DNA from 3 places in the Frankia sp. RB5 genome. Region 1 is predicted to be linked to each of the others. Evidence: riboswitches for the same ligand, from Rfam matches in the RefSeq annotation. Region 1 holds a riboswitch; each other region holds the start of a gene.
What was found. Region 1 has a riboswitch for cyclic di-AMP ahead of AC6EXY_RS14530 (C40 family peptidase). Riboswitches for the same ligand answer to the same signal wherever they lie in the genome.
Positions count from the first base shown of each region.

Region 2: it holds a riboswitch for cyclic di-AMP, as region 1 does, so the genes downstream of both, AC6EXY_RS10405 (C40 family peptidase) here and AC6EXY_RS14530 (C40 family peptidase) in region 1, are expected to answer to the same signal.
Region 3: it holds a riboswitch for cyclic di-AMP, as region 1 does, so the genes downstream of both, AC6EXY_RS23750 (peptidoglycan-binding protein) here and AC6EXY_RS14530 (C40 family peptidase) in region 1, are expected to answer to the same signal.

Region 1 covers NZ_JCBATA010000023.1:59,540-64,367, reverse strand. The annotation lists gene corA (magnesium/cobalt transporter CorA) at 22-1,347, shown strand; gene AC6EXY_RS14535 (hypothetical protein) at 1,777-2,160, shown strand; cyclic di-AMP (ydaO/yuaA leader) riboswitch at 2,651-2,830, shown strand; gene AC6EXY_RS14530 (C40 family peptidase) at 2,836-3,936, shown strand; gene AC6EXY_RS14525 (alpha/beta hydrolase family protein) at 4,621-4,828, opposite strand, start outside.
Region 2 covers NZ_JCBATA010000015.1:120,243-125,070, reverse strand. The annotation lists gene AC6EXY_RS10415 (BlaI/MecI/CopY family transcriptional regulator) at 221-610, shown strand; gene AC6EXY_RS10410 (M56 family metallopeptidase) at 607-1,533, shown strand; cyclic di-AMP (ydaO/yuaA leader) riboswitch at 1,766-1,922, shown strand; gene AC6EXY_RS10405 (C40 family peptidase) at 2,066-3,028, shown strand; gene AC6EXY_RS10400 (hypothetical protein) at 3,299-3,466, opposite strand; gene AC6EXY_RS10395 (hypothetical protein) at 3,940-4,368, shown strand; gene AC6EXY_RS10390 (PLP-dependent cysteine synthase family protein) at 4,583-4,828, shown strand, end outside.
Region 3 covers NZ_JCBATA010000051.1:50,763-55,590, forward strand. The annotation lists gene AC6EXY_RS23740 (lasso RiPP family leader peptide-containing protein) at 1-29, opposite strand, end outside; gene AC6EXY_RS23745 (AfsR/SARP family transcriptional regulator) at 120-1,100, opposite strand; gene AC6EXY_RS23750 (peptidoglycan-binding protein) at 1,325-2,080, opposite strand; cyclic di-AMP (ydaO/yuaA leader) riboswitch at 2,560-2,711, opposite strand; gene AC6EXY_RS23755 (four-helix bundle copper-binding protein) at 3,132-3,488, opposite strand; gene AC6EXY_RS23760 (amidohydrolase family protein) at 3,773-4,828, opposite strand, start outside.

The DNA.
Region 1 (4,828 bases):
GAGCGAGGGAAAGAGGCGAGCGTGCGAGACGACGCGACGCACACGCACACGCACACGACGCGGGCGGAGCCACCCGGTGACCGCGCGGCCCCGCCCGGCACGGACCAGGCCGGCACGGACCAGGCCGGCACGGACCAGGCCGGCACGGACCAGCCGGGCGGGAGTCCGCCGGGCGGGAGTCCGCCGCGGCCCGGGCGGGGCGAGGAGCATCCCGTCCTCGACGCCCTGGAACACGCCTCGGCGAACGCGCACCGCCTGGCCGGCGCGCTGAGCCGGCCGGCGGTGTCGCTGGTGCGGGTCGGCCGCAAGCGCCGCCGGCCCCGGGGGGTCGAGATCCCGGCGACCCCGGACGGCCGGGTGATGGCCTGCGGCGTCTACAGCCACGGGCAGCGGGTGACGACGGAGGTCGACCACCGCGACGCGCTGCGCCTGGCCCGGACGGAGCGCGACGGCTTCGCCTGGCTCGGCCTGTTCGAGCCGACCTACGAGCAGCTCGTGGCGGTCGCCGAGGAGTATGGGCTGGACCTGCTCGCCGTGGAGGACGCGGTCACCGGCGGGCAGCGGCCCAAGCTGGAGTACTACGAGAACCACCTGTTCATGGTGCTCAAGACGACGACCTACGTCGCCCACACGGAGGTCACCGGAACCTCGGAGGTCGTCACCACCGGAGAGATCATGATCTTTCTCGGTGAGGACTTCGTCGTGACGGTGCGCCACGGCCAGCATGGCGAGATGACGAAGCTGCGGGGCCGGCTGGAGGCCGCCCCGGAGATGCTGCGGCACGGTCCCACCGCGGTGCTGCACGCGATCTGCGACAGCATCGTGGACGACTACGTGGACACGGTGGAAAAGATCCAGGTCGACATCGACCAGATCGAGGCCGGAGTGTTCCGGCGCGAACGCGCTCCGTCCACGGAAACCGCCTACCAGATGAAACGGGAGCTGCTGGAGCTCAAGCACGCCGTCCAGCCGCTGGCCGGGCCGCTGCGCACGCTCACCTCGGACAGCCCGCGCATGATCGACGTGGCCATGCGGCGGTACTTCCGGGACGTCGCCGACCACCTTGAACAGGTCAGTGAGCGCATCTCGCACTTCGACGAGCTGCTCTCGTCGGTTCTGCAGGCCACCCTGACCCAGCTCACCATCGCGCAGAACGAGGACATGCGCCGGATCAGCGCCTGGGTGGCGATCGCCGCCGTCCCCACCGCCCTGGCAGGAATCTACGGAATGAACTTCGAGCACATGCCGGAACTGCGCCAGACCTGGGGATATCCGGCCGTTCTCACGCTGATGGCCGTGGCCTGCCTGTTTCTCTATCGGGCGTTCAAGCGCAACGGCTGGCTGTAGGACGTGTTCGCCGCCCACACGGGCGGCGCGGGTCCGGTCGCGGGCCGCGGGCAGCCCCACCCGACCCGCGGCAACCGGCCGATCTGTCACACACGGTGATAGGTTGCCGACAGTGCGCCGGACCGGGTGCGAGACGGCCGGCCCGGCGGCATTCACCGCCGCGTCGGCTCGTTGGGTGTGAGTGGCGCGAGATCGGGCAAATGTCCATAGAAACAACATGTTGGGTGCTATAAGCCCTAAAATCGCTGGCGCGGGTAGCCGACCCATAGCTCTTTCTTGCCATGAGTCGACAGTCATGACGTATCCGTACGATGGGTTACACCCGGCCACCTTCGTCAGCTACCGTAACCAACCGTGTCGGAGCAGCCGGGACGCGTGCCTGCCGCTCGGTGTGGTCCCCACCGATCCCCCCACCCGCCAGGGGAGTACATGCCCTCGTCTGACCCCAAGCGGCGAGAGACCGCCACCCTCCCCGACCGGGGCGACCTCATCGCCGAGCTCGCGAGCCGCCTTGAGGACCTCGACACGCTCCTGAGCCGGCTGGAGGACGCCGAGCAGCAGGCCAAGGACGCCAGCGAGCACCTCGTGCGGACCCGGCGCTGGCAGGAGGACACCGTGCGGACCATCCAGGAGGAGCGGGCCCGCATGCGCCAGCGCCAGCACGCACTCGACGAGCTGGCCGACCGCGCCCGCGCCGCCGTCACCGCGCTGCGCCACCACCGGTCGCTGCCCCGCGAGGTCCACGAGCTCGCCGTCGAGCTTCAGGTGCTCGACGCCGCCGGCTTCCTCAGCCGGCGCGCGCGGGGGCGCTGACTCCCGGGCCACCGCGCCCTGCCGGGCCGCCGCAGCCATCCACCCGCCCGCGTCACCTTTCGGCGATCCCTCCGTCACGATCCGCGGCGACCTCGGGCCGGGCCGCCCTTCGCCGAACCCGCCTCCGGCGGCGTCCTGGACGCCCCGAGACGCTGCGGCGGGCCCGCGGCAAGCAATTACTTTCTGTTCTCGAACCGACTCAACCCGAAGCCGCACGACCGGGGTGGCACTCTCGTTCACCCCCTTCTCCGCATCCCTCCCAGGCCCTCGAATGCCCGCCAGAACCGCAGGACAGGAAGGGTTTTTCGGGATGGGGGGCCGATCCGGGACAGCGGTAGCCAGACTGGGAGAGGGCTTCGCGCGGCGGGCACATCAGCGCACACTGGCTGTAGTTGGGAAGGACTAGTGTTTACCCACCCCCTCCAAGTGGACTAGTCTCACGCCGACGTCACGACAACACCGGGCCGAACGCCGAATCCTGCCCCCGGCCCCGGTGTCCCCTCCGAGTCGTCACATGGGGCAGGAGCGGGGGACCCACCTCCACCGGCTGGCACCGATCCGCGGCGCCGGTCTAGGGGTGAAGTCCGAGGCGCGTGAAGGTCACGCCCTCGGACCGGGCAAGCCCAGCCCGAACCCGACAGCTCACTTCGCAGGCGTACGGGAAGGAATACACCGTTGTCCGCGCAAAGCGTGCAGCTCGACGAAGATTCGCGGATCGCAGGTCGCGGCCGTCACCGCGCCCCGTCCACCGCGCCGGTCGCCCGTAGCAGGGCCCGCGCTCGCGCCTTCGCCGCGATGACCACCGGGACCGTCGCGGTCTCCGGGGTGGCCCTGGCCGGCTGCGCCACTGACGTTCACGCCGCCGCCCCCTCGGACGAGTCGACGAACACGGCTCCGGTCACCCTGGCCGCGCAGATCGGTTCGCGCGCCGCCCTGGGTGGCAGCATCGCCGCGGCGGCCGTGAGTGCCCATGGCGGCACCTCCGGCGCGACGCTGGGCATGACGAACGGCGTCGACGCGCCGCCGCTGTCCGGCAAGATCCAGGTTGGTCTGCGGAGCACCACCCCCCAGCAGACCGTTGACGCCAACGAGGCGATCAACGTCGGGTTCTCGCTGTACAACCAGGCGACGAACGAGCCGCTCGCGAACCAGCTCGTCAAGGTCCAGGTGAAGCTCCCCACCGGGTGGGCCACCTTCAAGCACCTGCAGACGGACTCGCGCGGCTACGCCTCCTACACGGCGCGGGTGCTCACCACGACGAGCGTCACCGCCATCTTCGACGGCACCGACGCCCTGCAGTCCGCCCGCTCGTCCAACGACGCCACGCTGACGGTGGCCCCGCAGCCGACCGCCTCGGTCTCGCGGAGCGCCGGCGTGCGGGTCGACACCCCCGAGGTCAACGTCTCGGTGCCGGTGCCGACCAGCTCCATCGGCGAGAAGGCCGTCTACCTGGCCTCGCTGCAGGCGGGCAAGCCCTACGTCTACGGCGCCGAGGGGCCCAGCTCCTTCGACTGCTCCGGCCTCGTCCAGTACATCTACAAGCAGCTCGGCAAGACGGTGCCGCGGACGACGGACGCCCAGTTCGCCGCCTCTACCCGGGTCTCGATGTACAACAAGCAGCCCGGCGACCTGATCTTCCTCGGCACGCCCGGCAACATCTACCACGTCGGCATCTACGCCGGCGACGGCAAGATGTGGGTCGCGCCGCACACCGGTGACGTCGTGAAGCTCCAGAAGATCTACACGACCTCCTACTACGTCGGCCGAGTCCTCTAGGAGCCGTTCCCCGGCGTCCCAGACTCCCGGGTCGCGGCCTCCCCCCTCCGGCCGCGACCACCAGACAGAGTCCGTGCCGCCGGCTCGGCGCCTCGGCGCTCGCCGCCATGCGCTCTGACGCCCGCCACTCCATGTAGGCGTCGCTTCTTCGCCGTGTGGGTCACCATCGCCGCTGACCCGGACGAGTACCGCCCAGGACGAGCATCGGCCGGGCCCTGACACCGCCCGCCTGATCACGGTCCGCCTGGTCCCGCGGGGCGCCTCACGCCGTCCCCGTAGTTCGCCGTGCCCGACCGTGCCTGCCTGACCGTGCCTGCGCCTGACCCCGGCCGAAGTCGCGTCTCCTTCCGGCCGGACGGACGTCAGATCTCCCCCCCATCTGACGTCCGTCCGGCCGGAAGGCCCCCGACCCCGCCGGCCTTCCCTCGGATTCCCCCCCCATCCGCAGCGGAAGGCCGGCGGGCCTTCGGGAGCCACGGCCGCGGGTCCGTCGATGCCGCTACCCCCCTCCCGGCGGCATCGACGGACCCCGTTCTCCGTCATCACGGTGTGCCCAGGTGTGACAGTGCGCCCAGGTGTGACAGGTGCGCCCAGGTCACAGAACCCAGGTGTCACAGGCCAGCCGCTCGGCCCGCCCGGCCCACATCCGTACGGCGCGGGCCTGGACGGGCTGCTGGCGGGCCGTCAGGCGGTGGGCAGGCGGTGCGGTTCGGACGCCTTCCACAGCGCCTCGCTGACCTTCTTGTTCCACTTCGTCTCGGCCACCCGCTCCTGCGGGGCCCGAGCGGGGCAGGGGGACTGCGGCTCCTGGGTGAACTGCCCGACGACGCCGACGGCCGCGAAGACCGGCTTCGCGCCGCCGCAGACGGTCGTCTGGGCGAGCCGGGCGCCT
Region 2 (4,828 bases), on a different contig from region 1:
TGGCGCATCGAGCGCCCCCCGAGCGCCGGCCGTGAGGTTGTGGGGTCGGTCGATGCCCCTCGCCGAGGCGGTATCGCCAGGTGCCAGAGACTGAGAGCGCATTGGCGCGGCGGTCGTGCAGGCGATGCGGATTGCGCTTTCTGGTGCGGGCTCGGGCGTCGGCGTAGCGGATCGCTGCCGTGCGGGTGGGATGGGACGTGCGGACGGGAGAGGAACGGGCGTGGTGGAACAGCTCGGTGATCTGGAGGCCGAGATCATGGATCGGGTGTGGTCGGCCCGGGAGCCGGTGGCCGTGCGGGACGTCCGGGGGCTGCTCGACCGGCCGCTGGCCTACACGACGGTGATGACCGTGATGGACCGGCTGTACCGCAAGGGCTGGCTGACCCGGGAGCGGTCGGGGAGGTCGTATCTCTATCAGCCGGCGCTGAGCCGCAGCGCGTACACGGCCCGGATGATGAGCGAGGTGCTCTCGGGGGCCGAGGACCGGGGCCTGGCGCTGCTGCACTTCGTCGAGACCATGAACCCGGCGGAGTACGAGACGTTGCGCGGCGCCGTGCAGTGGCACGAGAGCCAGCGGACGCCGGGCAGTGAGAGGACGCCGCCGGCGTGATTTCCACCGGGCTGATCGCCTACGCCCTGCTCGTCACGGTCGGACTCCCGCGCCCGCTGTCCGCGGCCTCGTGGACGTCCCGCGCGCCCCGGCTGGCGATCAGCATGTGGCTCGCCGCGGCGGCATCCGCCGTCGCTACCGTGATCCTCGCGCCGCTCCTGCTGGTCGTGCCCGTTCACGCTCTCGGTGATCTGCTTGTCCTGCTGGTGCAGTGGTGCGACTGGGCGGACCATCAGCTGCCCGTACCCACCTGGACAGTGCCGCAGGCGGTGGGCGCCGCCGGCGTCCTCGGCGTGGCGCTGCGGCTCGGGTACGCCATCGTAGCCGTCACTGTCCTGCAGCGCCGGGTGCGGCGCCGCCACCGCCGCGAGATCCGCCTCGTCGGCCGCTTCCACCCGGCGCTGGACGTCTTCGTCCTCGACCACCCCCAACCCAGCGCGTTCTGCCTGCCGGGAAGGGACGCCACCGTCGTCCTGACCGCGGGAGCGCTGCACGCCCTGCCGCCCGGCGAGCTCCACGCGGTGATCGCCCACGAGCGGACCCATCTGCGCGGCCGGCACCACCTCATCCTGACCGGCGCCGCGATCCTCGACCGCGCGTTCGGGCCCGTCCCCCTCTTCGAGGACATGCCCGGCGAGCTGCGGCGGCTCGTCGAACTCGCCGCCGACGACGGCGCGACCCGCCACTGCCCCCGGCACACCGTCGCCCACGCCGTCCTGCGTCTCGCCGCCCCACCCGTGTCCGCCCTGGGCATGGGAAGCACCGCGGTCCGCCAACGGGTCCTGCGCCTGCTCACCGCGCGGGAGCCGCTTGGCGGCCCCGCCGTCGCGGCGCGGGCGCTGCTGATCGCCGCGCTGCTCCTCACACCACTCGCGGCCGTCACCATGCCCGCCCTGAGCGACCTCGGCTACCACTGCCTCTGAGATCCCGACGGTCTCCGAACCAGGCTCGGTGGGTCGACGCTCCGCGCCCGTCTGGTGGCGAGATGATCCCTCCTGGGGAGAGCGGGCCGGCTGGCCGTCCCGGCACGAGGTGGTCACCCCTCCCGCCCGTCGACCCCGGCCTACTTCTGTCTACTATGCCGTGTAGTGGTAGTTTGTCTCCGCCTAGCAGCATCGGACCGCACGCCGAGTCCTGTCCCCGGTCCGGTGCCCCCTCCACGCGCGGCCGGGACAGGAGCGGGGGAACCACGTTCCTCCGGGCGTCCTGCCTCGGCAGGCGTCCTTGGGGTGAAGCCAGCTGCCTTGATGTGCTGGCCGGGCTCCCCGCCCGAACCCGACAGCTCACCTCGTAGGCGCCCGGGAAAGGGCTCATGTGTATTCGGCCGAGATCTACTCCTCCGAAGACCAACCCGCAGGATCAGGGCGGGGACGACACCGCGCCTCCGCGTCTGCCCGTTCGCTGCTCGCACGGACCTCGGCCCGGGCGACGGTCGCCGCGATCACGACGGGCACCATGGCGATCTCAGGCATCGCCCTGGCCAGTACCCACGGGGACTCCTCTGGTGATCCGGAAACCGGGGAGACGAGGATCGCCGCCGCGGGCGCACTCGGCGCCGCGGTGGGAAGCAGGACCACCATCCCCGCGGCCCCGGCGGCGCTGGTGCCGCGCCAGGCCACTCCGTCCACCACGACCGTACGCGCGTCGGCCACAGTCGCCCCCGTCGTCGCCGACATGACGGTCGGCGCCGAGGAGCCGATCGATGTCGGATTCCGGCTGACTGACGGCACCGGCAGGGCGGTGGCCAACCAGGACATCCTCGTGCAGGCACAGTTCCCGACGGGATGGACGACGTTCAAGATTCTCCGGACAGATGGGCGCGGCTACGCCGGCTATACCGCGAGGGTCCTGACCACCACGTCCGTCAGGGCCCTGTTCACCGGGAACGACTCGTTCGGGGCCGCGACATACGGACCAGCGATCGTCCGGGTTCGCCCCGAACCGCAGCCGGCCGCGGCGTCGACCTCACCAACGCGTACGTCCGGAGGCGCAACGCGAACCTCGGTTGCCCTGCCCCAGCCCGAGCCCGAGCCCGCATCTGCCGGAGCCGTCACCGGGGCGACGAGTATCGGGGAGAAGGCAGTCTATCTGGCGTCGCTGCAGGCCGGTAAACCATACGTGTGGGGTGCGACCGGGCCCAGCAGCTTCGACTGCTCCGGTCTGGTGCAGTACATCTACCGGCAACTTGGCAAGACACTTCCCCGCACCACCGATCAGCAGTACGCAGCGACCACCCGCATCGCCCAGGGATCCGAACAGCCCGGGGATCTTATTTTCTTCGGTGCACCCGGCGGCATTTATCATGAAGGAATCTATGCGGGCGGAGGGAAGATGTGGGTGGCACCGAAGTCCGGCGACGTGGTGAAACTTGAGAAAATCTGGACGTCGTCCTACTCCGTAGGCCGCGTCCACCAGTAACACGGCCGGACGCCGCGTGGAGTTCACCGCCCTGTTTATGATCGTGATCGTCTGACAACTCGCCGGAATGCCGGTCGGTGACGTGAGACGGCCACCGCGTGATCCTCACGAGAAGCTGCACAGCAGCGTGTCGAGGGGGAATCGCGGTGGCCGTGCCACGGCCCACCCGTGCACCGTGACGTGAGGCGCTTCTTCTTCCTCACCGATCGCCGAATCGGGGGCGCTGACGCCGCACACGATCGGCAGACAGGTACTGATCCACCTCCCGCATCATTCGGCGTCGGCGTCGGCGTCGGCGTCGGCGTCGAGGTCGGTAGTCGGCACGGCCGTCGGGTTGGCCTGGTCCGCCTGCGGCTTGCGGGCCACCAGCCGTTTGACGATTCCGCGCTTGCACCGTTCGCGCCGTTCGAGCTGAAAGCCGGCCGCTTCGACCTGCACCAGCGGCCGACTCAGGAGGTGTTCGCCACCGACCCGGACTGTGATCGTTTCGAGGAGGCGCGGCGCGGCCGGACATCCCAGCTGGCACCGGCGGAAGGCCGCTGAGCGAACTCTACTTCAGCCAAGACGACCACTATCCATTCGGCCCGCTCACCATCCTACCGGGCAGGCTGTGCGCGACGGGCGGCCACCCGCAGCAGGTCCGCCGACTCGCGCTGATGGCTGTCCCTTTCCGGTGGCATCGATGGCCTGTCTACCACTTTCAGGAAAAGTAGTTATATTGGTAATCGGCGCCGGTGGCGAAGGTGCACAGGTGCCTACGTTTTCCATGCATTGGACGAGCTCCGGGGAGGCTATCCACGTCTAGACTACCTCTTCTGAGGCGGCGACAACTGTGGCCTTTGCGGTCAGGCCGGGCCCGGTGGCCTGACAGTGCTAGCCGTTCTCTCTCGGTGAGATAGCCTTACGCTGTGATGGCCAGTCGCGACAGGATGCTGGGATGGCGAACCGCCACGGCTCTTGTCCTGCTCGCGGCGCTCGCGAGCATGCTACTCTCGGCGTCGCTGTGCGGGTCTGCGGAGCACTCGGAGCGCGGCTTTGAGGCGCTGGGCGGCGCCAGCCTCGTGAGCGTGGGAGAACACCATCATGCTTCATCCGCGGTGGGCACAGAGAGCCATCATGATGGCGGATTTCATTGCCCCGACCGGATCGCCGATCTGGTTCTCTTGGGCGCCACGGGTTTGATCCCCGCTGTGGGTTCGGTGTTCGCGTTGACTGCAGCCGCCTTCCTGCTGTCCGCCCTGGTCTTGTTCGTTTCAGGCCGTCCCCGCGCCCGACTCCAGACGGTTGCTCCTGACCGCCTCCCGTGCCAGCTGGCACAGCTGTGTGTGCTGCGGACCTGATACTCGCCTCGCTTTGAGTGCGAACGTCTGATCGCCCCTCCGTGCTGTGACCCGCGTGGTCGCCGCCGCCGAAGTTGAGCAGGTGGCCTGCCGACCCCGCGCCGGCTCCTCGTCGCAGCCCTCTGACGGGGGCGCGAAAATGTGGACCGCGACCGACGAATGCGTTCGGTATTCCATCATCTCGCGATGGTCTTACTTGTGAAGGATATCCGCTATGCGGAAAACCGTTGTTGCACGTATCCCCCCGATCCCGGGTCAGTCGCTTGGTACGCCGCCGATGGCGGACTCCCCAGCGAGCGTGGTCGGCGACACGCCAGTTCTTTGGATTCCCGACGTCTGTTTCGGTAGCGCTGGCGGGTTCTGGGCGAATTTGGAGGGCCACAATCCGGGTGGTATTAAGGACCGGCCTGCCCTGCACATGGTGGCTTGTGCCCGAGAACGCGGTGAACTCGCTCCTGGC
Region 3 (4,828 bases), on a different contig from region 1:
AGCCGCGGCGGCTCGTACATCGCCATCATGGGTTCGTCCCTCCTCGGGTGGGTCCGTCGGCCGGGGCAGGGGACGACCCGATGCGCGGAGTTGATACCCGGCGTGGGTTCAGCGTGGGTTCACCGGCTGTGCGCGTCCGCGGGTCCGGAGCGGGCTCCGGGACAGTCCGGTTCCGCCTCCAGCACATGCTGGTGGACGCGGCGCAGCGCGACGCCGGGCTCGATGCCGAAGTCCGCCACGAGGCGTCGATGGAGGGTGCGGTACTCGCTGAGCGCCTCGGCCCGGCGGCCGCTGCGCTCCAGCGCGACGAGCAGCTGCGCCCACAGCCGCTCGCGGGTCGGGAACTCGAGGGTGAACGCGCGCAGCACGGGCAGCACCTCGTCGAACTCGCCGAGCGCGAGCCGCGCGTCGATGAGGTCCTCGTGCACCGCCCACCGGGATTCCTCCAGGCGCAGGCTTTCGGTTCCGGCCACCTCGGCGGGCAGCTCGTCGAACGCGTCGCCCCGCCACCAGCCGAGGGCTCGTTCGAACAGGCCCACCGCGCGGCGCGGCGATCCGTCCCGGACCGCGGCGCGGCCTCGCTCGACATCCTGCTCGAACCGGACGAGGTCGATCTCGTCGGGCTGGACGATCAGGCGGTAGTGGCCGGGCCGGCTCTCGATTCGTCCCGGTCCCACCGGCCGGAACAGCACCCCCGAACCAGGGCCGACTGCCGCCACGTGCCGACGGTCCGCGGGGGCGCCGGGCGGTGGGGGCAGCGTGTGGCGCAGCTCCGAGAGGTAGGTCTTGATGTTCCCGAGCGCCGAGCGCGGCGGCGAGTCCTGCCACAGCGCCAGCCGCATCTCCTCGATGGACGTCCAGCGGTCCGCGTGCAGCAGCAGCGTCAGCAGCAGCGCCCTCTTCTTGCGTTGGTCGATGCGCACCTGGTCCCCTGACGGACGCCAGACCTCCAGCGGCCCCAGCACGGCGAACAGCGCGCCGGGCCCGCGCCAGCGGGTGGCGGAGCCGCCCCACGACGAGGGCTCCACGACGGACATGCCGGGAACCCGAGGTCCGCACCGGATGGCCAGATCCGGCACGGTCGCGCGCTCGTCGACCATGATGATCCTTGTCGGTCGGAGATCCTCAGCAGACGGAGAATCTTTCCCGGGCGGACCCCGTACTCGTCTGCCTGCGGGGACCGGCGGCCCAGGTGGGCCGGTGCAGGGAATACCCCGGGCGGCGCGCGGGTAGTCCTGCCATGCGTCGGACACGCGACGGCGCCGCCCATGGGTCGGGAACACCCACGGGCGGCGCCGTGACACGCACCGCCGTCGGCCTGGCGCTAAAGCCCGAGGCTCGCGCTGGTCTGCGGCCCGACCACACCGTCCACCAGCAGCCCATGCTTGAGCTGGTAGTCCCTCACCATGTGGTTCGTCTGGTAGCCGAACTGCCCGTCGACCTGGATCGGGTAACCGAGGTCCGCGAGCTTCTGCTGGATGCGCCGGACGTCGTCGCGATAGCCCAGCCCGCTGACCAGCGACGGGTAGCCGGCGGCCTTCGCGACCGGCGCGGCGACCGGCGCGGCGACCGGCGCGGCTGTGTAGGAGATGGTGCGGATGGCCGCGCCGCCGCCCACCGCGCTCGCGGCCGCCTGACCGCGCGCGGTGAAGCGGGTGTACATGCCGTTGGTCCAGGTGCTCCAGGCGCGGACGCCCTGACTGGAGCAGACCTGCTTGGCCGCCCAGGCGTTGGTGGCCGGGTCGTAGAGGTTGCGTGAGCCCACCCAGCCGGCGTGCGCCCGCATGTTGATCTGCCAGAGGCCGCGGGAGTCCTCGCCCGCGGTGGCGTGCGCGAAGGTGTTCCCACCGGACTCGGCGAGGGCCACGGCCACCCAGGTCGACAGCGGCACCCCGCTGCATCCGGACAGGCCGGCGTTCGCGGCCACCTGGGCGATCGTCACGTCGGACACCGCGCCGGTGGCAGCGCTCGCGGGACCCGCCGTGGCGAGCATGCTGACGCCCGCGCCGAGCACGCCGGCCGCGGCAATGGTGGCGCCCCGGCGCCGCGCCGCGCGCTTACGATGCTTTCCCTTAGCCATTCTTTGACATCTCTTTCGGTGTCGGCAAGCGCAGATACGGGAGTTCAATGGCCGTCGAAGATGCGGCCAAAAATGAGCACGGAAATTTAGGGGCAGCACGGACTAATTAATGTCGGTGAGCCCTGTTCAGGTGCATGAGGAAAGCAGTCGATACCGAGCGGCGCGGTCGGACACGGTCAGGGATCACGCCCCGGCATGAACGGCGATCAGGTCAGGAGGAATGACCAGTTCACCGGGCCACCGCCTCAGCGGCGGCGCGCGGCGACGAGAACGGCACGGCAGGACCTAGGGCAGGCCGCGAAAACCGTGCGAGAACGATGGGACGGCGGCGAGCGATCGGCGACCACCACCCGTCGCCCCGTCAGGACGTGGGCAGCTCCCACCAGGCCCGTCGCGGACCGTAGAAGGCGCCGACCGATCTGGCGACCCGCTTGGCCGGGCCGGCCGGCCGGAGGAGTTCCCGAGGCACAGGCAACGTGGAGTCCTTCCCGTACGCCTGCGAGGTTAGCTGTCGGGTGCGGGCCGGGAAGCCCGGTCGCCTGCGTGCAGACGACTTAACCCCAAGGGCGATCGTGACGGGACCGCCCGGCGGAACCTGGTTCCCCCGCTTCTGCCCCAGCTGTCTCGGAGGGACCCCGGGCCGGGGGCAGAACTCGGCGTCAGCCCGGAGCAACGTGTGCCCGGCAACCGTAGCGAACTACCCTGGGTAGTTACAAGTACTTGTTCCGTGCGAAACCACGGACACACCCATGACGCTGCGTGCATTTCGCTGCAATGTCGCAACTCTCAGACATCACCCGAAGCATCGTGTACGACGCACATCACCGCTCATGTCCGACTCGTGCCCGACCTGGGCGGACCTGGACGTCAACGCGGACCAGATCGGAGTGAGCGGCGGAAGCGATCGCACAGTCACCGCACGCGCCAGGGCGGTCGCGTTCGGCTCGGGCGACGGGTTCGCCCCGGCGTCACGCGCCGGGGCGAACCGCAGGGACCGGGTGCCGGCCTCAGCGCGGCATCCCGGAGGCGCCGGCCTGCTGCCTGACCGGTGTCAGGCCGCCGCGCCGGCCATCGCCGCGCAGCTGTCCAGGCAGGACCGGCAGGCGCGGGCGAGGCGGGCGAGCTGGGCGTCGCGCGGCATCCGCTCGCACATCTCGGCGCAGGCGCCGCACACCCGCACGCACATCGCGCACATGCCCCCGTGGAAGGGCGACATGCGGCACATCATGTCCGCGCAGGTCCGGGTGACCGCCGCGCAGTCCATCATCAGCCGCATGTCGTCGGCGCTCATCATGCTGCCCGGCATGTCCATACAGTAGGAGATGGTCTCCTCACACAATGCCGAGCAGGACATGCACTCCTCGATTGCCCTGCGCATCTTTTCGGTGATGGTTTCGGCGTGCTGCACAGCAAACACCTCCGGTCGGTGGACGGCGTCCTTGACGCCACCTCGAGGCCCCGACGGGCAACGACACCGACCCGACCGGGGCCCCTCCGACAATAGCTCCGACGAACAGACGCGCATCTCGGCCGCCCTCCGGAGCCCGCCGCCCGACTCCTCGAAGACGCCCGAAAACATCACCCTCCGACCTCCCGCAATGCATTCCGGAATCCTGGAGGGAATCACCTCCCGAGTTTCGGGTTCTGGATACCGGCGACAGGTCGGGACTGTTCCCACCGATGGCGTACGGGTCAGGGTGAGGTCCGATGGCTGGTCTGCCCGGCGGCCGGCGTTCGCGCGCCCGCGGCGGGCGCCGCGGACCAGACGGGCGAGCCGGGCGGAACGAGCTCGGCGGGCAGCCGCGGATGTGCCAGCACCGCCCGGCCGCCCACGAAGACGCCGCGCACGGCATCCGGCCTGGTGAACAACTCCAGGTCGGCCGGATCCTCGTCCAGCAGGATCGCGTCGAGGACATAGCCGGTCTCGATGCGTCCGAGCCGGTCGCCGACGCCGCACAGTCGTGCTCCGTTCGCGGTCGCGGCGAGCAGGGCCTCGGGTGGGGTCAGGCCGGCGCGGCGCAGATGGGTGATCTCGGCGAGGTTGCCGCCGTGGCGGCTGTGGTGCCGGGCGTCGCTGCCCAGCGCGATGGACACACCCGCCGCGCGGGCGACGGCGATGGTCTCGGCCAGCGCGGCGGCGGTGGCCTCGGCTCGTTCGACCGCCCAGCCGGGTAGCACGCCGGTGCCGGCGAGCGCGGCGAGGTCGAGGTAGGCGCTCAGGGTGGGCACCAGGGTCACGCCCCGCGCGGCCATCGCCGCGCCGGCCCGCTCCCCCAGGCCGATCCCGTGCTCGATCGACCGGGCGCCCGCGGCGGCCGCCGTCTCCACCGCCCGATCACCGAGCGCGTGCATCATCACCGGCCTGCGGTAGCGGGCCGCCTCGGCGACGGCCTCGGTCAGCTGGGCCCGGGTGAAAGGCAGGTCAGGCGCGGACCCGCCGCGCACCGGCGGTGCCGACAGCACGCCGCCGCTGGCATGGATCAGCACCCAGTCGGCGCCGGCGCGCAGGACCCCACGCACCGCGGTGGGCAGGTCGCCGGCCGCGGTGACGGTGTGCGCCGGGCGCCCCGGGTACTCCGGCCCGAGCACCTCCTGCGCGGATTCCAGGCCGGGGCCGAGGAGCGCGCCGTCGCCGTGGCGCCCGGTCCGACTGAGCGGCACGACGCAGACCGTGAGGCGGGGACCCGGGACGACCCCGGCGAACAGCGCGTCACGCAGGCCGGCGTCGGCACCGCCGGCGTCGCGCAG